DNA from 2 places in the Streptomyces sp. NPDC058650 genome. Region 2 is predicted to be linked to the other one. Evidence: predicted binding sites of a transcription regulator. Region 2 holds the regulator's gene; the other holds the start of a gene.
What was found. Region 2 encodes HspR, which represses chaperone genes until heat shock. Its sites were predicted from a motif close to TTGAGNNNNNNNNNCTCAA; they were not measured.
Positions count from the first base shown of each region.

Region 1: a site for HspR is predicted at 6,796-6,814, ahead of lon (endopeptidase La). Genes of this name have one in related genera too.

Region 1 covers NZ_JBHXRL010000002.1:47,204-57,273, forward strand. Annotated here, with positions in the region: gene ACFWWU_RS03990 (RNA polymerase sigma factor) at 1-298, opposite strand, end outside; gene ACFWWU_RS03995 (hypothetical protein) at 353-1,036, opposite strand; gene ACFWWU_RS04000 (GNAT family N-acetyltransferase) at 1,081-1,719, opposite strand; gene ACFWWU_RS04005 (hypothetical protein) at 2,151-2,630, opposite strand; gene ACFWWU_RS04010 (hypothetical protein) at 2,923-3,348, shown strand; gene ACFWWU_RS04015 (hypothetical protein) at 3,336-3,587, shown strand; gene ACFWWU_RS04020 (quinone oxidoreductase family protein) at 3,958-4,929, shown strand; gene ACFWWU_RS04025 (hypothetical protein) at 5,048-6,019, opposite strand; gene ACFWWU_RS04030 (TnsA-like heteromeric transposase endonuclease subunit) at 6,063-6,383, opposite strand; gene lon (endopeptidase La) at 6,837-9,254, shown strand; gene ACFWWU_RS04040 (DUF4240 domain-containing protein) at 9,376-9,975, shown strand; gene ACFWWU_RS04045 (lytic polysaccharide monooxygenase) at 9,972-10,070, opposite strand, start outside.
Region 2 covers NZ_JBHXRL010000001.1:274,912-284,981, reverse strand. Annotated here, with positions in the region: gene dnaK (molecular chaperone DnaK) at 1-1,047, shown strand, start outside; gene grpE (nucleotide exchange factor GrpE) at 1,044-1,700, shown strand; gene dnaJ (molecular chaperone DnaJ) at 1,731-2,912, shown strand; gene ACFWWU_RS01400 (heat shock protein transcriptional repressor HspR) at 2,917-3,360, shown strand; gene ACFWWU_RS01395 (hypothetical protein) at 3,433-3,900, opposite strand; gene ACFWWU_RS01390 (helix-turn-helix transcriptional regulator) at 3,906-4,886, opposite strand; gene ACFWWU_RS01385 (hypothetical protein) at 5,020-5,232, shown strand; gene ACFWWU_RS01380 (hypothetical protein) at 5,241-5,558, shown strand; gene ACFWWU_RS01375 (pyridoxamine 5'-phosphate oxidase family protein) at 5,693-6,097, opposite strand; gene clpB (ATP-dependent chaperone ClpB) at 6,233-8,833, shown strand; gene ACFWWU_RS01365 (YbjN domain-containing protein) at 8,941-9,474, shown strand; gene ACFWWU_RS01360 (pyridoxal phosphate-dependent aminotransferase) at 9,947-10,070, opposite strand, start outside.

The sequences.
Region 1 (10,070 bases), on a different contig from region 2:
GCTGGGCGTCGACGAGCCGCCGGGCGGCGATCACCCAGAGCCAGCCGCCGGCCTCGCCCCGGCCGCGGTGGCCGCCGGCCGAGCGCCAGACCGTGACGAAGGTGTCCTGGAGGACCTCCCGTACGGTCTCCTCGTCCGGGCAGCGGCGGGCGAGCCGGGCGTGCAGCCAGCCGGCGTGCCGGTCGTAGAGGACGGCGAGTGCCTCGGTGTCCCCGCGGGCGACGGCACGCAGCAGCGCCGCGTCGTCGTCCTCGTCTCCCCCTGTGGGGCCTGCCCCTGAGGGGCGCAACAGTCTCACGCCCTCTCTATCGCGTACGGACCCCGGTTCGGTTCACGGCGGGTCCGGCACGCCCTACGGGCTCGTCGGCGGCCCGCCGTCCGGCAGCGCGGCGAAGACGCGCTGGAGGGCCGGCGGGCGTTCGCCGTCGCCCGAGACGACGAGGCGGTGGCGGTGCGTGATGACGTACTGGAACCCGTCGGCGATCGGGCTGCCGGTGGGCCGGTTCGGGACCCGCGCGTACGCCGGGTCCTCCAGGGCGGCCCGCAGTTCGGCGGCCTCCGCGGGCGTCTGCTGCCCGGTCCGCGGCGGCTTCGTGCCGGAGCGGCTGGTCCAGCTGCCGTCGTAGTGGACGACGAGCTGATTGCGGACCCCGGCGAGGCCGCCGCTGACGACCACCTCGACGAGGACCTCCCCGGGCTGGGGCTCGTCACGGGGAGCGGTCGCGCTCGCGGTCACGGGCGCGCTCGCGTCAGCCGTACGCGTCGGCTCGGCGGTCCGAGACGGTTCGGTCGTACGCGTCGGCTCCGCCGTCCGGCTCGGATCGGTCGTACGGGTCGTCCCGGTCGTCCCGGTCGGTGCGCCCGGTGTGTCCGGCGCGCTCGCCCCCGATGTCGGTCCGTCCGTCGGTCCGCCCGACGCCGGTCCGCCCGGCGCCGGGGGCGCCCCGGGCCCGCAGGCGCTCGCGCCGCCGGCCAGGACCGCCGCCAGCAGCAGGGCCCCGCACCACTTCCCCCGTACGCCTCGGCCTCGCACCATGGATCGAGCATGCCCCGTACGGGGTGGCCCGCGCAGCCGGACGGTCAGGTTCCCGATCGGACGATCCCGGTGAGGGGCCCGTGGTAGCGCCAGTCGAGGGCGTCGTACAGCGCGAGGCCGTCCGTGGTCGCGGCCAGGACACCGGTCTCGGCGCCGGCCTGCGCGGCGGCCGCCTCCAGGGTCCGCATGACGTTCGCGCCGAGGCCGCGCCGCCGGTGCGCGGGGTCGGTCTCGATCTGGTCGGCGACGGCGGTGGAGCCGGTCGGGGCGATCTGGCCGCGCGCGGCCAGGGTGCCGTCCGGGGCGAGGACGCGGACCCGGATGACCCCGTCCCGGACCTCGGTGGTCCGCGCGTACCCCTCGGGCGGCGCGGGGCGGGCCCCGGGATCCAGCGGCTTGACCATCATGAAGCCCGGGTCGTCGGGGACCGTCCACCCCTCGGTGATCCACGGCGCCACCTCCTCCGGGGTCGCCATCACCTTGAGCCAGCTGTACGGCTCGGTGAGCCGCGCGCAGAGCGCGCCGACGGAGGCCGCGTCGGGGGCGGGCAGCACGTGGCGTACGACGTGCCGGGGCAGGCCGACGTCGATCCGGTAGCCCCAGGGCTCGGCGACGGCGGGCGGCGTCGCCCGGGAGACGGTCCAGCCGGCCACCCAGGCAGAGGTAATAGCTCCCATATCCATGGAGGTATTACATCGGCAGCTCGCGGCCTTGCGCGAGTGTCCTTTGCATGTGATGTCTGCGACACCATGACTCGATGGCCTGCGGCTCGAGCACGACGGCTGCGAGCTCTTCGCCGTTCGCGAGGAGGGAACGTTCGGCTGAACGCGTGGCCAGGACGGCCTCTTCGTAGCCCGCTGTAACGACTTCGTCTGGCCCCGACCGAGGAGCGATTTGGAGTGGCCGTCTTCGGTTGAACGGGGGTGAGATCGAGGCTGTCATCGAGGCGCCGGCCGAAGATGTCGCGCGGTTCCGCGAGGTCCTCGCGCAGGTGCTCACCTATGGGCGAGTGGACGCCATGCCCACGCTGCTATCGGTCTGACGACAGGGGGCCAGCTCAAACGGTTCATCCCGACACAAGATCAGGTCCCAGGCATGTCGGCTGGAGGGCTTTTCAGGCGTCGGTCTGGCCCGGGCCATCGTAGTAGCCGGGCCGGGCCAGGAGGACCGTAGTGAAGTAGTAGCCCTGCTCTTCATGGGGTTCGTCATCGGCTTCGAACGGGCGCCAAAAACTCAGCAACAGATCCGGCGCGACGAACGACGCGGGATCGTCTGGATCGGCGGCGATCGTCGTCAGCGCGGCCATGCGCCTCACGACTTCGCGGGCCGGAAGGGCGAAGACGTCGATGCCGCGGAAGAGGACAGCGTCCGACGAGTTGGACGGGCGTCCGAACTCCACCGATTCCAGGCTGTCGCGCATGTATCCCATGCTGATCATCAGGCCGCTCGGTCGGAAGATGTGCTGCCCCGGGCGGTCGGACGGCGAGACATCTGTGGGCTCGCGCAGCAACTGGAGTGCGCTGTCAGCTTCCCGACGCGACATGCCTATGCGCAGCGGTCCGACTCCGATGGGAGGGGCGAGCTCGAAGTTCATGGCTGCATGGTGTCACGGGCGACTCCCGGGGATGGATTGAGTGGCTGCGTCGGCTTCTTCGGGAGGCGTTTGTCGTTTACTTTGGGAGGCGGTCGAGGGCCGGTTCCTTGACCAATGTCGGTGAGTTTTGAAGGCACAGGGTCCCGGTAGTAATTGCCGTAAGACCAACGGAAATCGCTGACCTGCATTGATGTGACGCCGGCGGGTCCGGAGCGGTCCGGTGTACGGGTTTGGGATTCGGGATTCGGCGAATGCCTCTTTGCGGCGTGTGGGCGCTACTACGCTCCCTGGGGTGACCAATCCGCTGCTGCCTCCGCCCGTTGCCCCGTCCGACCTGCTGAAGGTTCTCGAGGTGCTGGGCGTCAAGTTCAGCACCGGCCCTGACACCGGGAAGAAAGTGGATCTGGTCCTCGGTCTCTCGCACGGGTTGATCGGGGCGGCTGAGCAGTACGCGATGCGCGCCGAGCAGGCCGCCCGATCGGTCGGAGCAGCGATCGACGACATTGGTGAGGCCACCGGGCAGGCGTTCAACGCGGCCGGCTGCCGCAGTGTCAGCGAGGAAATCGCGCTGCTCTCCTGGCGGGCGCAGCGCCATGCCCAGGCGGTCGGCCAGGTCAATGAGAACTATCCGCCAGATGAGTTGATGAAGACCATCGCGCTGGTTCGGCAGCTTTGTCGGGTCTGCTGTCTGCGGCGCAGAAGCCTGTGCTCACGCTGAACCGGGCGCTGGCCATCGCGATGGCCCAGGGGCCAGGTGCGGGTCTGGCCCTGCTCGACACCCGCGACGCCGACCCTCGCATAACCGGCAGCCACCGCCTCGCGGCGGTGCGGGCCCAACTGCTCGACCTGGCCGGTGACCACGAGACCGCAGTCACGCACTGTCGCGCCGCCGCGGAGCAGACCACCAGCCGCTCCGAACGGGAATGCCTCCTTCGACAGGCCCACCGAACCTCCTGAGCTGGCACGCTGAACGATGCTCGACCGCAGCCTCGGGCTCTAGGGTCTGTCGTTTGGATCAGGCCGGATCAGGGAGCGGCGTCTGGTGGCGTGCATCGCAAGGCGGAGGAGGGAGTCGACGTGGTGGGGGTACCTCCCGTGCCCGAAGGGCTACGGGGGACGTCGGCGAGTGACGACAACGCGGCGAGGCGCGGTGCCAGGCGCCGCGAGCCCGGCACGATCCAAACGACAGGCCCTAGGGCAGTTGCCGCGGCACGGCCGGCTTCATGTCGCTGACCTGAACGTGACGGCTACGACACCTCACCGCGAGCGGAAATAGGATCGCCACGAGTGGAGTTGGTGAGGGAAGTTTGCCGTTTCAGGAGGGGTCATGCGAGCGATTCAGATGTCCGAAGTGGGCGGTCCCGAGGTGCTGCGACTGGTCGATATCGATCAACCGACGCCGGGCCCGGGCCAAGCGGTCGTGGAGGTCGCCGCGTCCGGCGTCAACTTCCTCGACATATACCACCGCCAGGGCCGGTACACTCTCCCGCTGCCCTTCACCCCGGGCACTGAGGGCACGGGCACGGTCCTCGAGGTCGGACCCGGCGTCACCCACGTCGCTGTGGGAGACCGGGTCGGCTGGGTGGAGATTCCCGGCACCTATGCCGAGCAGGCCGTCGTGGACTCCTCCCGGCTCGTGCCCCTGCCCGACGGCGTCGACTTCGAGGCCGCCGCCGCCGTGCTGCTGCAGGGCATGACGGCGCACTACCTCGTCAAAGACGCCTACCCGGTCCAGCCAGGCGACACGGTGCTCGTGCACGCTGCTGCCGGCGGCATGGGGCTTCTGCTGACTCAGCTCATCACCCATCTCGGCGGCAGAGTGATCGGCACAACCTCGACACCGGAGAAGGCCCAGCTGGCGCGGCGCGCCGGGGCCGCCGAGGTGATCCTCTACTCAACAGTGGACGATCTCGCGGCCGAGGTGAAGCGGCTCCATAACGGCCAGGGCCTGCCTGTCGTCTTCGACGGCGTTGGCAGGGACACCTTCGATGCGAGCCTCGCCAGCCTGCGAACCCGCGGCCACCTGGTGCTCTTCGGTGCCGCGAGTGGTGCGGTGCCGCCCTTCGACCCCATCCGGCTCGCCCAGGGCGGTTCGCTGACCCTGATCCGGCCAAGCCTCGGGCACTTCATCGCCGATCGGTCCGAGTTGCTCCGACGCGCCGCCGACGTGCTTGAATTGGTGCGCACCAAGGTGCTTGAGACCACCGTGACGGCCCGCTACCCGCTCGCCGAGGTCGCCCAAGCTCACCGCGATCTGGAGGCTCGGCGTACCACCGGCAAGCTACTCGTCATCCCGTAGGCACGGGGTATGGAAAGCAGCCGGTAGCGGATTTCCCCAGGGAGACGCCTACCGCACCAACATTGGCTCCGAACCAGACGGGCCAGCACGACGGTCACGGCGGATCGTCACATACAGCTCAACCTTGGACACGGATACCCGCATGCGGGCTCCCAACGGACAGCACACCGATCCTCTCACCGCGAGACCCGGCCAGGAGCAGGGAGGCGTCCACCGCTTTGGTGCCCACCGGCCGCAGCATGGCGGCGCAGATGGTGCGTGTGGCGACGTCGACTGCGATCGTCAGGTCCGCGCGAGCCGTCAGCCCGGAGTCGAGGACCACCATCACGTCCAGCGGTGTGGAATCGATCTGCACCTGTTCACCAGGCCGTGCGGCGAAGGTCGGTGTGAACGGCTTCTGCGGTCGGTTCGCGGTCTGCCGGCGGGTGACAGCAGAGCCGAAGGTGTGCCGTCCGGTGGAGAGTCGGTCCGCAAGCTTGTAGGGGGTGCTGCGGCCCGGGATGGGCACCACACCCGGACCGTGCGTCTCCTCGACCTGCTTGATCACGCGGCGGATCAGCCGTGAACGGGTGCCGGTGGACGAGGAGGTCTCCGCGGCGACAGCCTCTTCGATGACGGTGACCAGGCGGGCATCGGCCCGTCCTGTCGTGTCCGCGAGCCGGGTCGTGCGCTGGTCCACCAATCCCCACAGACCTTGCCGGGCATAGGCGTATCGCCGTCCCTGGACGGTGCGGATCCCGACCCCGAGCTCTGCCGCCTTGGCGGTATCGCGATCGGCAAGGGAGCGGGTGGACGGGTTGTATTCGGGCCGTGGGGTAGACCCGACTGGCGCGTCCGAGGGCAGGGCCGTTTCGACTTCCACCACATGGCGTTCCCACTCCTGTGCGGCGGCCAGCACTGGTGCCGGAACCGTACTCAGCAGCCCGGCCGGCTCCAGTTCGGGCAGAAGGTCCGCGCCGGTGACCGCGAACCTTGGCGAGGCCGTCAAGTAGGAAGCCAGCACCACCGTTTCCGAGCCGTCTGAGGAGCGGAGCCGCACCGAGGTCCCCGACAGAGCCACCACCTGGTGGTCGGTGTCGTCGAAGCTCACCCAATCACCGGTTCGCAGACGAAAGCATCACCTCGAAGCGGCATTAGCCCACCTCCGGCGAGACGAGCGACGCGGCGTGCAGCGGAACCGACAGATCCACGGCCAGCTCGTGGCGCCAGAGCAGGTGGAACAGCACCGGCAACACGGCGATCGGATCTCCGGCGAGGTCGGCGCCGTCTATCAGTGGGCGAGGTTCGGCGAACACGTTCAGCAAGGTGGAATCGACATGCTCCAAGCGGTGCCGTGGGTGCCGGTAGCCCGCCAGCCGCCGCACATTTCCGACAACGATCGGATCAGGCATTCCGACCAGCCGGAATTCCCATCCCAGGACCTCACATGCCTTCCGAGTCGCCTCGAATTTCACCCAGTCCCGCGGCTTGCGCCGGTCCGCTGATGTGTCCGCCGACCGTCGACGACCACCACAGCCCCGGTAGGTGTCGCTGCCCTTCGTACGAGTGGAACCCGCGCACGGGCATCACTGACTCGAACCGCACCGCCCACGCGTCCGACAGCGGGCGTCGGATCTCCGATCCGTCCGGATCGATGTACGAGACCTCAAAGCCCTCGATCGGAGGCCCCGCCACTCCGCCGGGTACAACGTGCAATCCCTGGTCCACGCCGAGCTACCAGCACCTGCCTCGCAAGGTCACCCCGGACGCCGCAAGATCCCTCGCAATGTTGAACCGGACCTCGCAAGGTTCACCGCTACACGACAAGCGCGAGAGTGATCGCTCAGAGCGAACTGCCGTCGGGGAACATTCCTGGGCTCACGTGCATTGAGTCCGTACAGCTCAACTTGACTGCCGAAGGGGAGATCATGGCTTCTGCGTCCACGGCGTCCGCGCCGCTCACTCTGCCTGTGCTGCCGCTCGACGACGAGGTCGTGCTGCCCGGAATGGTGGTGCCGCTGGACCTGTCCGACAACGACGTACGGGCCGCCGTCGAGGCCGCCCAGGCCGCCGCCCGCCCCGGCGGCGGCAAACCGCGGGTGCTGCTCGTGCCCCGCGTCGACGGGACCTACGCCGGGACCGGTGTCCTCGGCACCGTCGAGCAGGTGGGGCGCCTGTCCGACGGCGACCCCGGTGCGCTGATCCGCGCCCTCGGCCGCGTCCGCATCGGTGCCGGTACGACCGGACCCGGCGGCGCCCTGTGGGTCGAGGGCAGCACGGTCGAGGAGACGCTGCCCGACCCGCTGCCCGGCTCCGTGACCGAGCTGGTCAGGGAGTACAAGGCGCTGGCCACCAGCTGGCTCAAGAAGCGCGGCGCCTGGCAGGTCGTCGACCGCGTCCAGCAGATCGACGGCGTCGGCGCCCTCGCCGACAACTCCGGCTACTCGCCCTTCCTCACCGTCGAGCAGAAGGTCGAGCTCCTGGAGACCGCCGACCCGGTCGCCCGCCTCAAGCTCGCCACCGCCCAGCTCCGCGAGCACCTCGCCGAGCAGGACGTCGCCGAGACCATCGCCAAGGACGTCCAGGAGGGCGTCGACAAGCAGCAGCGCGAGTTCCTCCTGCGCCGCCAGCTCGAAGCCGTCCGCAAGGAGCTCCGCGAGCTCGGCGACGGAACCGACTCGCCGGCCGACGAGTCCGACGACTACCGCGCCCGCGTCGAGGCCGCCGACCTGCCCGAGAAGGTCCGCGAGGCGGCCCTCAAGGAGGTCGACAAGCTGGAGCGGTCCAGCGACCAGTCCCCGGAAGGCTCCTGGATCCGCACCTGGCTCGACACGGTCCTCGAACTTCCCTGGAACGAAAGGACCGAGGACCAGTACGACATCCCGGGCGCCCAGGCCATCCTCGACGCCGAGCACGCGGGCCTGGAGGACGTGAAGGAGCGGATCACCGAGTACCTCGCCGTGCGCAAGCGGCGGGCCGAGCGCGGGCTCGGCGTCGTCGGCGGCCGCCGCGGCGGAGCCGTCCTCGCCCTCGTCGGCCCGCCCGGCGTCGGCAAGACCTCGCTCGGTGAGTCCGTCGCCCACGCCATGGGCCGGAAGTTCGTCCGCGTCGCCCTCGGCGGCGTCCGCGACGAGGCCGAGATCCGCGGCCACCGCCGGACCTACGTCGGCGCCCTGCCCGGCCGGATCGTCCGGGCGATCAAGGAGGCCGGGTCCATGAACCCGGTGGTCCTGCTCGACGAGATCGACAAGGTCGGCTCCGACTTCCGGGGCGACCCGGCGGCAGCCCTCCTCGAAGTCCTCGACCCCGCGCAGAACCACACCTTCCGCGACCACTACCTGGAGGTCGAACTCGACCTCTCCGACGTCGTCTTCCTGGCCACCGCCAACGTGCTCGAAGCCATCCCGGAAGCACTCCTCGACCGCATGGAGCTGGTCAGGCTCGACGGGTACACCGAGGACGAGAAGGTCGTCATCGCCCGCGACCACCTGCTCCCGCGCCAGCTGGAGCGGGCCGGCCTGGAGCCCGGCGAGGTCGTCCTGGAGGACGCCTCCCTGCGGAAGCTCGCCGGGGAGTACACCCGCGAGGCCGGCGTCCGCACCTTGGAGCGCGCCCTCGCGCGACTGCTCCGGAAGGTCACGGCCCAGCACGAACTGGGCGACCGCGAGCTGCCGTTCACGGTCACCCCGGAGGACCTGCGGGACCTCATCGGCCGGCCCCACCACGTACCGGAGTCGGCGCAGGACCCGGCCGAGCGGCGCACGGCGGTGCCGGGCGTCGCCACCGGGCTCGCGGTGACCGGCGCGGGCGGTGACGTCCTCTTCGTGGAGGCGTCCCTCGCCGACCCCGAGACCGGCGCCGCCGGGCTGACCCTCACCGGCCAGCTGGGCGACGTGATGAAGGAGTCCGCGCAGATCGCGCTCTCGTTCCTCCGCTCGCACGGCGCGGAGCTGGAGCTGCCCGTCACCGGACTCAAGGACCGGGGCGTGCACATCCACTTCCCGGCGGGCGCGGTCCCCAAGGACGGGCCGAGCGCGGGCGTCACGATGACGACCGCCCTCGCGTCCCTGCTGAGCGGCCGGCAGGTCCGTACGGACGTGGCCATGACCGGCGAGGTCTCCCTCACCGGCCGGGTCCTCCCGATCGGCGGCGTGAAGCAGAAGCTGCTCGCGGCCCACCGGGCGGGCATCACGACGGTCGTGATCCCCAAGCGGAACGAGGCCGACCTGGACGACGTCCCGGCGGAGATCCTGGAGAAGCTGGAGGTCCACCCGGTGACCGACGTCCGGCAGGTCCTGGACATCGCGCTGGCACCGGCGGCGGTGCCGGTGGCCGTCGCCGCCTGACCGGGCCGAACTCCCCAGCGGCGAGCGGGGTGTCCTTTTCGGGGACACCCCGCTCCGGCGTGCGCGGCTGTCGGTACCCGGATGTCACCGGATGTCAGTCGAGGCTGGCATGCTCGTACGCATGAACGACGACGCCTTCTGGGATCTCATCGACGAGTTGAGCCGCCGGCCCGGTGACCGGGACGAGCGGCTGGAGTGGCTGCGGGCGGAGCTGGTGCGGAGCCCGGAGGCCGAGAGCGTGGCGTTCCAGGTGCGCCTGGAGAAGGCGTGCGAGAGAGCCGACACCCGCGCGGTCTGGACGGCGGCGAACCGCGTCGAGGGCGGCGGCTGCACGGACGACGGCTTCCACTACTTCACGCTCTGGCTGGTGGGGCAGGGGCGGAAGGTGTACGAGTCGGTCGTCGCCGACCCGGACGCCCTGGCCGACGTGCCGGGGATCCGGGCCCTCGTGGGGCGGCACCGTGACGAGTGGGACGACGCCGAGTGGCCCGAGTGGGAGGAGCTCGACTACGTCGCCCAGGACGCGTACGACGAGCTGACCGGCCAGGAGGACGACGAGGGGGACGAGTTCCTCGACGCGGTCGAAGAGGCCGAGGAGGAACTGGCCGACGAGTCCGCGGAGGAGTGGGAAGAGGGCGTCGAGCGCCAGGGCGCCCGGCCGGAGGGGGTGGCCCTGCCCCGGCTCGCCGCCCTCTTCCCGCTCGGGTCGTCCGGCTCCTAGGAGGCGGACGGGTTCCGGCGCCGGCCCAGGAGCAGGGTGCCCCCCGCGAAGGCGGCGAGGGCGCCCGCGCCCGCGAGGGCGAGCGGGAGCGGCGA
Region 2 (10,070 bases):
GACGAGAAGCTCACGCGCGCCCAGTTCCAGCAGCTCACCTCGGACCTGCTCGACCGCTGCAAGGTGCCGTTCCACAACGTCATCAAGGACGCGGGCATCGAGCTCCGCGAGATCGACCACGTCGTTCTCGTCGGTGGCTCCACCCGCATGCCGGCCGTCGCCGAGCTCGTCAAGGAGCTGACCGGCGGTCAGGACGCCAACAAGGGCGTCAACCCGGACGAGGTCGTCGCCATCGGCGCCGCGCTCCAGGCCGGTGTCCTCAAGGGTGAGGTCAAGGACGTCCTGCTCCTCGACGTGACCCCGCTGTCCCTCGGTATCGAGACCAAGGGCGGCATCATGACCAAGCTCATCGAGCGCAACACCACGATCCCGACCAAGCGGTCCGAGATCTTCACGACGGCCGAGGACAACCAGCCGTCCGTGCAGATCCAGGTCTACCAGGGCGAGCGCGAGATCGCGGCGTACAACAAGAAGCTCGGCATGTTCGAGCTGACCGGTCTGCCGCCGGCGCCGCGTGGCGTCCCGCAGATCGAGGTCGCCTTCGACATCGACGCCAACGGCATCATGCACGTGACCGCGAAGGACCTGGGCACGGGCAAGGAGCAGAAGATGACCGTCACCGGCGGCTCCTCGCTGCCGAAGGACGAGGTCGACCGGATGCGCCAGGAGGCCGAGCAGTACGCGGACGAGGACCACCGTCGCCGCGAGGCCGCCGAGTCCCGCAACCAGGGCGAGCAGCTCGTCTACCAGACGGAGAAGTTCCTCAAGGACAACGAGGACAAGGTCCCCGGTGACGTCAAGGCCGAGGTCGAGGCCGCGCTCGTCGAGCTGAAGGAGAAGCTCAAGGGCGAGGACACCGCCGAGATCCGCACCGCCACCGAGAAGGTCGCGGCCGTCTCCCAGAAGCTCGGCCAGGCCCTCTACGCCGACGCGCAGGGCGCGCAGGCCGCGGGCGGCGACGCCGGTGCCGGTCAGGCGCAGGCGGACGACGACGTCGTCGACGCCGAGATCATCGACGACGAGCCCAAGAAGGGTGGTCAGGCGTGACCGAGGAGACCCCGGGCTTCGAGGAGAAGCCCGACGTCCCCTCCGGCGCCACCCCTGACGACGCCGCCGAGGCCGCCGACTCCTCCAAGGAGGAGAAGGCGGCCCCGGCCGGGGACGCAAGCGACCAGAAGTCGGCCGGTACCGCGGGCCTCACGGCCCAGCTGGACCAGGTGCGCTCCGCGCTCGACGAGCGCACCGCGGACCTCCAGCGGCTCCAGGCCGAATACCAGAACTACCGCCGCCGCGTGGAGCGGGACCGGGTCACGGTCAAGGAGATCGCCGTCGCGACGCTCCTGTCCGAGCTCCTGCCCGTCCTCGACGACGTCGGCCGGGCCCGGGACCACGGCGAGCTCACGGGCGGGTTCAAGTCGGTGGCCGAATCGCTGGAGACCGTCGTCGCCAAGATGGGTTTGCAGCAGTTCGGCAAGGAGGGCGAGCCCTTCGACCCGACGATCCACGAGGCCCTGATGCACTCGTACGCGCCGGACGTCACCGAGACGACCTGCGTGGCGATCCTGCAGCCGGGGTACCGGATCGGCGAGCGGACCATCAGGCCCGCCCGGGTCGCGGTGGCCGAGCCCCAGCCGGGCGCCACGCCCGGCACCAAGGAAGAGAAGGCCGACGAGGAGAGCGGTGCCCCCGACGAGGGGTGACGCAACGATCGTCCGGAAGGAGGGACGTCGATGAGCACGAAGGACTTCGTCGAGAAGGACTACTACAAGGTTCTCGGCGTCCCCAAGGACGCCACCGAGGCCGAGATCAAGAAGGCGTACCGGAAGCTCGCCCGCGAGAACCACCCGGACGCCAACAAGGGCGACACCAAGGCCGAGGAGCGCTTCAAGGAGATCTCCGAGGCCAACGACATCCTCGGTGACGCCAAGAAGCGCAAGGAGTACGACGAGGCGCGCGCCCTCTTCGGGAACGGCGGCTTCCGGGCCGGCGGCCCGGGCGGCGGCTCGTTCAACTTCGACCTGGGCGACCTCTTCGGAGGCGCCCAGGGCGGCCCCGGCGGAGCCGGCGGCTTCGGCGGCGGTGGCGGCATCGGGGACGTCTTCGGCGGCCTGTTCAACCGCGGGGCGGGGGCGGGTACGCGTACCCAGCCGCGCCGCGGCCAGGACATCGAGTCCGAGGTGACGCTCAGCTTCATCGAGGCCGTCGAGGGCGCGACCGTACCGCTGCGGATGTCCAGCCAGCAGCCGTGCACGGCGTGTTCGGGCACCGGCGACAAGAACGGCACGCCCCGGGTGTGCCCGACCTGCGTCGGCACCGGGCAGGTCTCGCGCGGCAGCGGCGGCGGTTTCTCGCTCACCGACCCGTGCGTGGACTGCAAGGGCCGCGGCCTCATCGCCGAGAACCCCTGCGAGGTCTGCAAGGGCAGCGGGCGGGCCAAGTCCTCCCGCACCATGCAGGTCCGCATCCCGGCGGGTGTCTCCGACGGGCAGCGGATCCGGCTGCGCGGCAAGGGTGCCCCGGGCGAGCGCGGTGGGCAGCACGGCGACCTGTACGTGGTCGTGCACGTCGACGACCACGCGGTCTTCGGCCGCAAGGACGACAACCTCACCGTCACGGTGCCGGTCTCCTTCACGGAGGCGGCGCTCGGCGGCGAGATCAAGGTGCCGACGCTCGGCGGCCCCGCGGTCACGCTCAAGCTGCCCGCGGGCACTCCGAACGGCAGGACCATGCGCGCCCGTGGCAAGGGCGCGGTCCGCAAGGACGGCACCCGCGGCGACCTGCTCGTCACGGTGGAGGTCGCGGTGCCGAAGGAGCTGGACGACAAGGCACGTGAGGCCCTGGAGACCTTCCGCGAGGCCACGGCCTCCGAGGACCCCCGGGCGGAGCTGTTCCAGGCCGCGAAGGGAGCGTGACCCCGTGGACGGGCGCCGACGCAATCCGTACGAACTGACCGACGAGTCGCCGGTGTACGTCATCTCGGTGGCGGCCCAGCTCTCCGGTCTCCACCCGCAGACCCTGCGGCAGTACGACCGTCTCGGCCTGGTCTCCCCGGACCGCACGGCGGGCCGCGGGCGGCGCTACTCGGCCCGGGACATCGAGCTGCTCCGTCAGGTGCAGCAGCTGTCGCAGGACGAGGGCATCAACCTCGCCGGCATCAAGCGCATCATCGAACTGGAGAACCAGGTCGCGGCGCTGCAGAGCCGGATCGCCGAGCTGTCGGCCGCGGTCGACGGCGCGGCGGCGGCGATGCGGCAGCGCGAGGCCCAGGTGCACGCCTCGTACCGGCGCGACCTGGTGCCGTACCAGGACGTGCAGCAGGCGAGCGCGCTGGTGGTCTGGCGCCCCAAGCGCGGCGAATAGCTCCGCACAGCACGTACGACGAGGCCCCCTCCACCGCGGTGGAGGGGGCCTCGTCGCGTGTCCGGCGGATTCCTACGGGATCAGCTCGCCCACGATGTCGCCGAGGGTCTCCCACCAGGGCGAGGCGCCGGTGCCGAACGCGGCGGCGAGGGCGATGCCCAGGGCGAGGTCGTGAGGGGTGGGGTCGCCGTCCCACTCGTCGATGACCTTGCCGTCGCCCGAGGAGGTGAGGATGCCGATCCGGCGCCCGTCGCGGGTGAACCGGCTGTCCACGTACCCGCAGGGCACGAGCCGGTAGCGGACGCCGCCGGTCCGGACGTCCACGCGGTAGGAGCGCCGCAGGAGCCGCCCGCGCGCGGGCCGGACGACGGCCGGTTCCCCGTCGACGGTCAGCGCGAGCAGGGCGCGTTTGCGGGTCCCGATGGGGGTGTGGGCGTCGGGGTCGGCGCCGGGGGCCCGTACGAGCTCCACGGTGGGCAGCCCGTGGCCGGAGACCCGGAGTGTCCCCGCGGGTCCGTCGAGGTCGATCTGTACGTACACGCTGGTCAGTTGTCCCGTTCGAGGATGCCGGACTGGGCGATGAGGTAGCCGAGCTGCGCCCGGCTACCGCTGCCGAGGGCGGTGGCGAGTTTGGCGATGTGGGCGCGGCAGGTGCGGACGTTCATGCCGAGGCGCCGGGCGATGGCCTCGTCGACGTGCCCCTCGACGAGGAGCTTCGCGATGGACCGCTGGACGCCGCCGATGCCGTCGGTCTTGATGTCGTACGGGATCTCCTCCCGGATCGGCACCGCGAGATGCCAGAACTGGTCGAAGACGCCGCCGAGATAGGCGACCAGGCCGGGGTGGCGCAGCTCCAGGGCGACCTGGCGGTCGCTGCGGGCCGGGACGAAGGCGACCTCGCGGTCGACGATGATCAGCCGGTCGATGATCTCTTCCAGCGTGCGCACCTGGACCTCGGGGCCGACGTGCTCCAGGTAGGTCAGGGTGAGCTCGGTGTGGCGGGCCGTGTGCTGGTAGAGCGTGCGCATGCTGATGCCGCGCCCGAGCAGGGGCGAGACGCGGTCGAGGGCTTCGCTGAGGGCCTGCGCGGGACGGCCGCCGCCGGGCTGGACGGTGAGCAGTTCGTGGCGGCAGTTGGCGACGACGCGGTCGAGGGTCGAGTTGATGCGGTCGATGCCCTCGAGCACGGTGATGGCGTGCGTGGTGGGGGAGTCGTGGGCGCTGATGGCCATGAACGGCTCGAAAGCGTCCGAAAGGGCGACGGTGCGCCGGCGGCGGTCGAGTATTTCCCGCTCGATCGGCTGGAGCAGCTGGGCGAGAGCGGCCGACGGGGGAACCGGACGGAGCCAGCGGGCGTCGTCCGGGTCGGGGTGGAGCAGGGAGAGATCGAGGAGGCAGGGGGCCTCAAGGGTCTCTGACCGGGGTATTCGCCCGGTCCGCAGGGCGGCCGCGTACAGCTCGGAGCCGGCTTTGCAGAGCTCGGCATACGAATGCGGGTGACCGGTTTCGTCCGCTTGTTTCCGCATATGTACACCCCCAGGCTCCTGCATCTCAGGAACATGATGCCTGGGTTTGGTGGTGCAGGTGCAGAGAGTAAGCCATCGTCTTACTCGCGGGGGTTGGAAAAGAGACGTTGCCTTCAAGTGAGGTTGCTCGGTGATGATGAAGAAGCTCATACGCACGGTGGCCGGAGTCGCCTTCATCGCGGGGGTCGCATTGGGCGCCGTGGGAGTGACCCACGACCCCGGCTGGCACACGGCGCCGGCCGAGGTGCGGGCCGCACCGCTCGACCCGGGCTGGCACGCGGCCTCCGCGCTCCTCGGTGACCCGGGCTGGAGCGTGGCCCCCGCACAGGATCCCGGCTGGAGCTAGACGGGCGCATGAACGTTCCCGATGACCCCAGGTTCCGCCGGGAGATGGCCTCGGCCTATCGCTCCGGCTGGCACTTCGTCGACCTCGCCACGGCCATCCCCCACCGTGGCGACGCGCTGAAGGTCACCCTCTTCGGAGAACCGATCGTCGTGGCACGCGAGCAGGACGAGGACGTCCGTGCTTACCGCTGTCTCCGCCGCCCGCGGGGTGCCCCGCAGCCCATCCGCTGTGCCATCCGGTACGGCATGATCTTCGTCAACCTCGACCAGCGGGACCACCAGCTGATCGAACCAGAGACCATCACCGCCACCCCCCGCAGTGCCTGAGCGATTCCCCCGTCGTTGTAGATCGCTCCGGCACTTCCCCCACACAGCGGCGCCATCGCGGACCTGAAACGCGATGGCGCCGCTGTGCTGTGCCCGTGTCTCCTCCGGGCTCGCTTCCGCGTCCTTCTCGCTTCTCAGGCGCGGCCCATCGCCCGCGTGAGGGCGATCTCGATGACGACCCGGTCCGGGTTCGGGGCCGGCGTGCGGCCGTACCGCTCGGCGTACCGGTCGACGGCGTCCGCGACGACCTCGGGCTCCGTGCGGATGCGCCCGACGCCCTCCAGGGTGGCCCAGCGCCCCTTGTCGACCTGGCAGACCGCCACGCGCGCGCCGTCCGCGCCCGCCGCCAGGACGTTGGCGACCTTCCGGCTGTGCTTGTTGGTGATCACCCGGGCGTATCCGCCCTCGGGGTCGTACGTGACGCCGACCGCCACGACGTGCGGGGTGCCGTCCGCGCGCGGGGTCGTCAGGGTGCACATGTGGTACTCGCGCCAGAAGCTGAGGTACGAGTCGGAAGGGTTCCTCGGGTCTGTGGCCATGCCCCGGAAACTACCCGGGGGAGAACTCCCTCCGAAAGCTTGAGTGGAATGCACTCAACTTTGTGTACGCTGGAAGGGTCATAGAAGAGGTGTAGCCGTATACCTGTAGCCGTATACCGAGGAGGAACACCGCACGTGGACGTCGAACTGACCAACCGGAGCCGGGACGCGATCAACGCGGCCACGAGCCGCGCCGTGTCCGAGGGGAACCCGGATCTCACCCCCGCGCACCTGCTGCTGGCCCTCTTGGCGGGTCAGGGACGACAGGAATCCGCGAACATCACCGACCTGCTCGCCGCCGTCGAGGCCGACCAGGCGGTCGTGCGCGCCGGTGCGGAGCGGCTGATCGCCGCCCAGCCGAGCATCACCGGGTCCACGGTCGCGCCCCCGCAGCCCAACCGCGAGTTCCTCGCGGTCATCGCCGACGCCGACCGGCAGGCCAAGGAGCTCGGCGACGACTTCCTCTCCACCGAGCACCTGCTCATCGGGATCGCCGCCAGGGGCGGCCGGGCCGGTGAGATCCTCGACCGGCAGGGCGCGAGCGCATCGAAGCTGCTCGACGCCTTCGAGAAGAGCAGGGGAGGACGCCGGGTGACCACACCCGACCCGGAAGGGCAGTACAAGGCGCTGGAGAAGTTCGGCACGGACTTCACGGCCGCCGCGCGCGAGGGCAAGCTGGACCCGGTCATCGGCCGGGACCACGAGATCCGGCGCGTGGTGCAGGTGCTGTCCCGCCGCACCAAGAACAACCCGGTCCTCATCGGTGAGCCCGGCGTCGGCAAGACCGCCGTCGTCGAGGGCCTCGCCCAGCGGATCGTGAAGGGCGACGTACCCGAGTCGCTGAAGAACAAGCGGCTCGTCTCGCTCGACCTCGGCGCGATGGTCGCCGGGGCCAAGTACCGCGGCGAGTTCGAGGAGCGACTGAAGACCGTCCTCTCCGAGATCAAGGCGAGCGACGGCCAGATCATCACCTTCATCGACGAGCTGCACACGGTCGTCGGCGCGGGCGCCGGCGGCGACTCCGCCATGGACGCGGGCAACATGCTCAAGCCCATGCTGGCCCGCGGCGAGCTGCGGATGGTCGGCGCGACCACCCTCGACGAGTACCGCGAGCGCATCGAGAAGGACCCCGCCCTGGAGCGGCGCTTCCAGCAGGTCCTGGTCGCCGAGCCGACGGTCGAGGACACCATCGCGATCCTCCGCGGCCTCAAGGGCCGGTACGAGGCGCACCACAAGGTGCAGATCAACGACTCCGCGCTGGTCGCCGCCGCGACCCTCTCCGACCGGTACATCACCTCGCGCTTCCTCCCCGACAAGGCCATCGACCTCGTCGACGAGGCCGCCTCCCGGCTCCGCATGGAGATCGACTCCTCGCCCGTCGAGATCGACGAGCTCCAGCGGTCCGTGGACCGGCTCCGCATGGAGGAGCTGGCCCTCAAGAACGAGACGGACGCGGCGAGCAGGCAGCGCCTGGAGAAGCTGCGGCGCGACCTCGCCGACCGCGAGGAGGAGCTGCGCGGCCTCACCGCCCGCTGGGAGAAGGAGAAGCAGTCCCTCAACCGGGTCGGCGAGCTCAAGGAGCGCCTCGACGAGGCCCGTGGACGGGCCGAGCGCGCCCAGCGCGACGGAGACTTCGACGCCGCCTCCAAGCTGCTGTACGGGGAGATCCCGGCCCTGGAGCGGGAGCTGGCGGAGGCGAGCGAGGCCGAGGCCCAGCAGGAGTCCTCGAAGGACACGATGGTCAAGGAGGAGGTCGGCCCCGACGACATCGCGGACGTCGTCGGCGCCTGGACCGGCATCCCCGCCGGCCGCCTCCTGGAGGGCGAGACGCAGAAGCTGCTCCGGATGGAGGACGAGCTCGGCCGGCGCCTGATCGGCCAGTCCGAGGCCGTGCAGGCCGTCTCCGACGCCGTGCGCCGCACGCGCGCCGGGATCGCCGACCCCGACCGGCCCACTGGTTCCTTCCTCTTCCTCGGCCCGACCGGCGTCGGCAAGACCGAGCTGGCGAAGGCGCTCGCCGACTTCCTCTTCGACGACGAGCGGGCCATGATCCGCATCGACATGTCGGAGTACGGCGAGAAGCACTCCGTCGCCCGGCTGGTCGGCGCGCCTCCCGGCTACGTCGGCTACGAGGAGGGCGGCCAGCTCACGGAGGCGGTCCGCCGCCGCCCGTACAGCGTGGTCCTGCTCGACGAGGTGGAGAAGGCGCACCCGGAGGTCTTCGACGTCCTGCTCCAGGTCCTCGACGACGGTCGCCTCACCGACGGCCAGGGCCGGACGGTCGACTTCCGCAACACCATCCTGATCCTCACCTCGAACCTGGGCAGCCAGTACCTGGTCGACCCGCTGACCTCGGAGGACGTGAAGAAGCAGCAGGTCATGGACGTGGTCCGGGCGAGCTTCAAGCCGGAGTTCCTCAACCGCCTCGACGACCTCGTCGTCTTCTCCGCGCTCGACCGGGCCGAGCTGAGCCGGATCGCGCGGCTCCAGATCGACCGGCTCGCGAAGCGGCTCGCCGACCGGCGGCTCACCCTGGAGGTCACCCCGGAGGCCCTGGAGTGGCTCGCCGAGGAGGGCAACGACCCGGCGTACGGCGCGAGGCCGCTGCGCCGCCTGATCCAGACGGCGATCGGCGACCGGCTCGCGAAGGAGATCCTCGCGGGCGAGGTCGTGGACGGCGACACGGTCAGGGTGGACTGCTTCGAGGGCGGTCTGATCGTCGGCCCGGCACGGTAAGGGGCGAGGTTCTTTGTCAGCCCGCAGCGGATCGCGGCTGGTGGGGCTCCCCTGAACCGGCCGACATGGGGGAGGATGGCGAGCATCCGTACGAAGGGAAATTCACGGTGAGCATCGACCCGTCCTCGATTCCGAATTTCGGGGGCCAGCCCCAGCCTCAGGCCGCAGGACCGGCGGGCCCCGTCGTCCCCGACCAGGACCTCGTCAAGCAGCTCCTCGAGCAGATGGAGCTGAAGTACGTCGTCGACGACGAGGGTGACCTCGCGGCGCCGTGGGAGGAATTCCGCACGTACTTCATGTTCCGCGGCGAGGACGAGCAGCAGGTCTTCTCGGTGCGGACGTTCTACGACCGCCCGCACTCGGCCGACGACCGCGCCAGGGTCCTCGACGCGATCGACGACTGGAACCGCCGCACCCTGTGGCCCAAGGTCTACACCCACCTGCACGAGGAGGAGGACGGCTCCGCCACCCTCCGCCTCATCGGTGAGGCCCAGATGCTGATCGGCACCGGCGTCGCCCTGGAGCACTTCGTGTCCTCCACGGTCAGCTGGGTCCGCGCCTCCATCGAGTTCGACAAGTGGGTCGTGGAGCAGTTCGGTCTGGAGACCCCCGAGCAGAAGGCGGGCGACGAGGAGGCCTGAGCCTCCCGCCCCTCGCCACCCGCCGAAGCCCGGCCGGCGCCGTGCCCCTCGTGGCCACGGCCCCGCGCCGGGCTTTCGCACGCCCGGAGTCGCGGGCCGGCAGTCACGCGCCCGGAGTCGCCCGCCCGGGGTCGCGGGCCGGCAGTCGCGCGCCCGGAGTCGCACGCCCGGAGTCGCGGGCCGGCAGTCGGGGGCCCGGAGTCGCGGGCGGCGGAACGCTCGCCGCCTCGTGTGATCGTTCACCCGTTTGCCGCACGTCCCGCTCGGGGGCCGCGACGGCGTGACGAGGGATGACGGGACGAGAAGGAGGCCAGCCCCTGGAGCGCGGCCTGGCCCGCAGAGGCCGGCACGTCACGGTGATCAGTACGGACCCGCTCTCGGCCCGCCTGATCGTCGCGGATCCGGCCCTCGGGAGGAGGGCTTCGCGTGCGTCTCGTGGCCGAGGTCCTTCAGCCGCCAGGAGGCGCTGGCCTCAGGCGAGGCGCTTGAGGCGGGTGACGGCCTCTTCCAGGACCTCTGTCTTCTTGCAGAAGGCGAAGCGGACGAAGGGGGCGCCGGCCTCGCGGTGGTCGTAGAAGACGGCGTTCGGGATGGCG